Linked DNA regions of Pelosinus fermentans DSM 17108. The protein of the gene in region 1 interacts with the protein of each later gene in a pairwise test. Links are inferred from orthologs where the notes say so. Each region holds a gene or a part of one and is shown on either strand. Other genes may lie near its edges.

The links.
Region 2: the proteins of FR7_RS11865 (region 1) and def interact in binary tests that used the Escherichia coli proteins (3 or more experiments, as listed by UniProt). The link is inferred for Pelosinus fermentans DSM 17108 from one-to-one orthologs.

The regions. Positions count from the first base shown.
Region 1 is NZ_AKVN02000001.1:2,576,359-2,579,461, reverse strand. The notes cover bases 242-3,006. They hold FR7_RS11865 (aspartate-semialdehyde dehydrogenase), read left to right. Parts: upstream 242-990; coding sequence 991-2,022; downstream 2,023-3,006. Other genes in these bases: dapG (aspartate kinase), read left to right, coding at 2,033-3,006; dapB (4-hydroxy-tetrahydrodipicolinate reductase), read left to right, coding at 242-798. Outside these bases: more of dapB, read left to right, coding at 4-241; more of dapG, read left to right, coding at 3,007-3,103.
Region 2 is NZ_AKVN02000001.1:2,379,484-2,382,757, forward strand. Bases 292-3,227 are described here. They hold def (peptide deformylase), read left to right. Parts: upstream 292-1,478; coding sequence 1,479-1,976; downstream 1,977-3,227. Other genes in these bases: priA (primosomal protein N'), read left to right, coding at 292-1,437; fmt (methionyl-tRNA formyltransferase), read left to right, coding at 1,982-2,923; FR7_RS10845 (DUF116 domain-containing protein), read left to right, coding at 2,937-3,227. Outside these bases: more of priA, read left to right, coding at 1-291; more of FR7_RS10845, read left to right, coding at 3,228-3,274. UniProt on the Escherichia coli protein: Removes the formyl group from the N-terminal Met of newly synthesized proteins. Requires at least a dipeptide for an efficient rate of reaction. N-terminal L-methionine is a prerequisite for activity but the enzyme has broad specificity at other positions.

The DNA.
Region 1 (3,103 bases):
AAGATGATTAGAGTGATAGTTTGCGGAGCTTACGGTAAAATGGGGCGTGAAGTACTCAAAGCCATACATAACGATACTCAATTAAGTATCGTAGGTGCTGTGGATACTAAATCTGACTTTGCAGATATTGGTGATTTAATCGGCGCAGGAAAAACGGGCATTGTTATAGGTAATGATTTGCAAACCGTTATTAACGAAACAAAGCCACAAGTAATGGTTGATTTCACAAGACCAGAAGTAGTATTAAATAATATCCACATCGCCATTAATAATGGAATCTGTCCTGTTGTGGGAACTACTGGTCTATCAGAAGAAAATATAGAAGAGATTAGAAGATTATGCGTAGAAACTAAGGTAAATGCATTAATTTCTCCTAATTTTTCAATTGGGGCAATCTTAATGATGAAACTGGCACAAGATGCTGCGAAATTTTTTCCTCATGTGGAAATTATTGAATTACATCATGATCAAAAACTTGATGCACCATCTGGAACTGCCTTGCATACTGCAGAGCTAATAGCCAAAAAGCGCGGTTTCTTACATCAAGGGCACCCTGATGAGGTTGAAAAGCTCGCTGGTGCACGTGGTGGCGACTTCTCAGGTATCAGAATGCATAGCGTTCGTCTTCCTGGCTATGTAGCACATCAAGAAGTTATTTTTGGTGGACTTGGTCAAACCTTGACGATTCGCCATGATTCTATATCACGAGAATCATTTATGCCAGGAGTTTTACTAGCGTGTAAACACGTACTTAATGCAAATGGCCTAGTCTTAGGACTTGAAGAAATTTTGAAATAATCCCTTGTATCCTTTAACATATAGCTTATGAAATATAAATATCCCAAAATAATGGCATTAATGGCATAATCATTATTAAATTAATAGCATTTTTTGCACTAAATTAAGCATTCTAAGCAAGAATTATAGTAAAAAATATGAATATAATAAAGTATATAGAATCTTATGAGAAAACAAAAGGGAGCGATATATATGAAAAAATATAATGTAGCAATACTCGGAGCTACTGGAGCAGTTGGTCAGGAGTTTTTAAATTTAATTGAAGAGCGTAATTTTCCATATGATAATTTAAAATTGCTTGCTTCCAAACGGTCAGCCGGTAAAATTATTAATTTTATGGGAAAAAATTTCACTGTAGAAGAAGCTACTGATGACTCTTTTAAGAATATAGACATCGCTTTATTTGCTGGTGGCTCTGCCAGCACAAAGTTTGCACCTGCTGCAGTAAAATATGGTGCAGTAGTCATTGATAATTCCAGCGCTTTTAGAATGGATCCTACAGTACCATTAGTTGTACCAGAAGTGAATCCAGAAGCGATACAACAACATAAAGGAATTATTGCAAATCCAAATTGTTCTACCATTATAATGGCAATGGCTTTAAAGCCACTATATGATCAGGCTAAAATTAAGCGAGTAGTGGTATCCACATATCAAGCAGTCTCTGGTGCTGGTAAAGAAGCGATTGATGAATTAGATAACCAGGTCCAAGCAATTGTAGAAAATCGTCCTGTAGAAGCTACTATTTTACCAAGTTCCAGCTTACCAAAACATTATCAGATTGCCTTTAATGTCATTCCACACATTGATGTATTTGTGGAAGGTGATTACACAAAAGAAGAAATGAAAATGGTACATGAAACACAGAAAATATTCAATGATTATACAATGGGAATTACAGCAACTACTGTAAGAGTGCCCATTTATCGTAGCCATTCAGAGTCAATCAATATAGAATTTGAAAAAGAAGTCTCAGTTGATCAGGCAAAAGAACTTTTAGCTGCATTTCCTGGGGTTATTTTACAAGATAATCCTGCAGAAATGTTGTATCCAATGCCATTATTCACTTCAAACCAAAATGAAGTCTTTGTTGGTCGAATTAGAAAAGATAATTCCATTCAAAATGCCCTTAATTTATGGGTTGTTGGCGATCAAATACGTAAAGGTGCTGCTTTAAATGCTTTACAAATTGCCGAGTATATGATTAAGCATAACTTAATTTGAGGTGTAAATAATGGGGATAATAATTCAAAAATTTGGTGGTACCTCAGTTGCAACTCCTGAGGCAAGAAAGTTAGTAATAGAAAAAATTAAAGCTGCTGTTACTAACGAATTGAGTCCTGTCGTTGTCGTCTCTGCTATGGGACGTAAAGGGGAATGCTATGCAACCGATACTTTTATTGAATTAGCACGAAAAGCATATAAAGATATAGCAAGCCGCGAACTTGATCAGATCTTATACTGCGGCGAAATGATCTCCGCCGTCATTATGGCTGGCACATTACAAGCCGCTGGACTTGATGCTGTTATGCTTACAGGTGGGCAAGCTGGCATAATAACTGATAATAATTTCAATAACGCTCGTATTTTAAAAGTAGATCCTTCTCGCATATGCAACTTAATTAAGATGGGTAAAATTCCTGTAGTATGCGGTTTTCAAGGTATAACTATTGATGATGAATTTACTACATTAGGCCGTGGAGGTAGTGACACTACTGCAGCTGCTTTGGGATCTGCTCTCGATGCTGAATTGATAGAAATTTATACAGACGTAGATGGAATTATGACTGCCGATCCTAGAATTGTAAGTACAGCAAAGATTCTCGACTGTATTACCTATGGAGAAGTCTGTCAATTAGCTCACCAAGGTGCTAAAGTTATTCATCCTCGAGCTGTAGAAATTGCTATGCAGAAAAGTATTCCTCTAGTGGTAAAGTCAACATTTTCCAATGAACCTGGTACACTTATAACTAGCATTACTAAAGAAGATACAGCTGACACATATGTTGCTGATCGTGTTGCTACAGGTGTAACCTTTATATCTAATATTGCCCAAATCAAAATTAATTTACATGATTCTTTAAATAATATTGCAAGCTTTAATATCTTCAAATCAATGGCGGACAATGGAATCAGTGTAGATTTGATTAATGTTCATCCTGGGCAAATCATGTTTACAATAGCAGAAGATCTTGCAGAGAAAGCAACTGCTCAACTTCAAGAATTTGGTTGCGATGTACACACAACTCTTGACTGTGCTAAAGTTTCAGTTGTAGGTGGGGGAATTAATGGTGTCCCAGGTGTG
Region 2 (3,274 bases), 200 kb from region 1 along the record:
GTTCCTGAGATTGCTCTTACCAGTCAAATTGTCTCAAGATTTAAAGCTAGATTTGGAGATGATGTTGTTGTGATGCATAGTAAATTGTCTACTGGCGAACGTTATGATGCTTGGCAGCGACTTCGAGGCAAGCAAGCTGGCATTGTAATTGGTGCACGTTCTGCTATTTTTGCACCCTTGCCAGATGTCGGTATTATTATTATGGATGAAGAACATGAATTTACGTACAAACAAGAAGAAACACCTCGTTATCATACAAGACAAGTCGCTATTACGAGAGCTACTTTGTCTGGTGCGGTGGTCATCATGGGCAGCGCTACGCCAGCAATCGAGACTTATTTTCAGACTCAAATGGGCCAACATACCTTGCTACTTATGTCAAAGCGCATAGCTAATGCAAATTTGCCCGCAGTCACTATCGTTGATATGCGGGAAGAATTGCGTAAGAAGAGACGAAGTGTCATATCACTTCCCTTGCAAGAACTGCTGCAAGAGACTATAAGTCGTGGCGAACAAGCTATTATTTTACTGAATCGTCGTGGTTATGCTACCTTCGTCATGTGTCGGGAATGTGGACATATTGTACGTTGTAAGCATTGCGATATTTCTCTGGTGTATCATTCTGTAGGGAAGAAGCTGAAGTGTCACTATTGCCAGTGTATTGAAACGGTTCCGGATATTTGCCCTGAATGTAATAGCCGCTATATTCGTTTTTTTGGAACCGGCACACAAAAGCTGCAAGAGGAAATAGTAACATTGTTTCCCCATATCCGCGTAGTGCGGATGGATCAGGATACAACAGGTGGAAGAATGGCCTATGATCGTATTTTAGAGGCATTTGCTAAAGGCGAATATGATCTTTTACTGGGGACACAGATGGTGGCTAAAGGGCATGACGTGAAAAATGTGACGGCCGTTGGCATTATAGCAGCTGATAGTATATTAAATTTACCAGACTTTAGAGCAGCGGAGCGCGTATATGCGTTGCTAACTCAGGCGGCAGGTCGTGCAGGCCGCGGTGATAAGGCAGGAAAGGTCGTAGTACAGACTTATAATCCTGAGCATTATGCAGTACAGGCAGGAGCTAATCAGGATTATCAAAGTTTTTATGAATCTGAGATTGTGTACCGCAAAGCGCTTTGTTATCCACCTTATGGACAAATCATAAAATTAACAGTTCAGGCTAAAGAAGAAAGTATGGCTCGCAATCAGGCTGAGCAAATAATCAAAGAATTGCGAAGCTTAATGGCGGAAAGTAAGACTGTAGAAATAATAGGGCCGTTTCCCGCTCCGATTGCTAAAGTTAATGATATATTTCGTATGAATATCATTATAAAAGCAAAGGATCTCACGAATGTGAGGGCTTACATAACATCTATGGGATTAACCATACGTCCAGATGTTATGATTGATGTGGAACCTGTTAGTATCATGTAGAATAATTTGTTTAGTATAGGCGTGGATTTTTGTATAGTTCTATGATAAAATTTGGGCAGGATTTATCCAAGGTAGGAGGGTATTATAACTGTATGGAAATTAGAAAAGCTGGTGACAAAGTATTAAAAGAAATAGCTGAGCCTGTAGCTCGCGTTGATAAAAAAATAAGGAAACTTATTGATGATATGGCCCAAACTATGTATAATGCTGATGGAGTTGGATTAGCCGCTCCGCAGGTTGGCGTATCTCTTAGGGTTATTGTTTTGGATGTGGATGATGAACTCATCGAATTAATAAATCCAATTATTATAAAAAAAAGTGAAGACTGTGAATTGGGTAATGAAGGATGTTTAAGTGTTCCTGGGGTTTTTGGTGAAGTTGAGAGGTTTTCTGAAGTTACCGTTACAGGCTTAAATCGTTTTGGTAAAAATATAACGATTACAGGAACTGGTTTGTTAGCTAGGGCCCTGCAGCATGAAATCGATCATTTGGATGGCATATTATTTATCGAAAAAGCAAAAACCATTCATAAGGGGTAATTGATATGTCAAAATTAAGAGTCGTATTTATGGGGACGCCAGATTTTGCTGTTCCTTGTTTAGATGCATTAGTTAAAGAAGAATATAATGTTGTTGCAGTGGTAACCCAGCCTGATCGCCCTAAAGGGCGAGGACAAAAACTGGCAGAGTCCCCGGTGAAGCAGGCCGCGATTTCCTATGACATACCTGTATTGCAGCCTAATAAAGTAAAAGATCCTGTATTTCAAGATGTGTTGTTCTCTTTAAAACCTGATATCATTGTTGTTGTTGCTTTTGGGCAGTTATTGCCCAAAACGCTATTAGATTTACCCCCTTTGGGTTGTATAAATGTGCACGCATCTTTATTACCTTTATATCGGGGAGCTGCACCCATCCATTGGTCAATTATTAAAGGTGATAAAGTAACTGGTGTCACCACAATGTTTATGGATATTGGCATGGATACAGGGGACATGATATTAAAGGAGAAGATATCTATTTCTGAAATGGATACTACTGGCGATATCCATGATAAGTTAAAAAATATTGGAGCCAATGTGCTTAGTGAGACAATGAAATTAATTGTGGATAAAAAAGCTCCACGTATTGCACAAAATAATGAAGAGGCTACCTATGCTTCTATGTTGACAAGGGAATTAGAACGTATCAATTGGCAAGTACCGGCAGTTGCCATTCATAATTTGGTTAGAGGTCTCAATCCCTGGCCTGGCGCTTATTGTTTCTATCAAGATAAAAACTTGAAAATCTGGCAAACTAGGACGTATCCAACAGATGATATAGTAACTCAGCCAGGGAGAATCGCAGAGATTACTGCAGAAGGTTTTGCAGTAGAAACAAGACAGGGCTTGCTGGAAATTTTAGAAGTTCAGCCTGCTAGTAAGCGTCGTATGAGGGCAATTGATTTTATATGTGGTTATGGGTTAAGTGTTGGCGATATCTTAGAATAGAAGGTGAATTTTCATGATAGAGGTGATGGCTCGTCCCAAGAAACGCTTGTTTTTGGCACTTATAGTAGCTAGTTTGTTAGTGGCTACTCTTTCTACTTATGGATTGTGGATGGTAAGCTTCCCAGGATTAGCAAATATCAGCACTCACTTGCCGATTATTCTTGGCGTTTTCTTGGCATTATTTATCTTGGCCATTGGAATTGGAGTTGGTGGAATCATTCTAGCCATTTTAGGTTTTTCTACTCTAGCTTTATTCCAAGGACCTGCTTGGTCTGCTATTAATTTATTATTTCCCCTTGCCATTCGAATTGGTAAAATCTTTGATGTGGAAAAAGAAAGAGTCGAACGTTC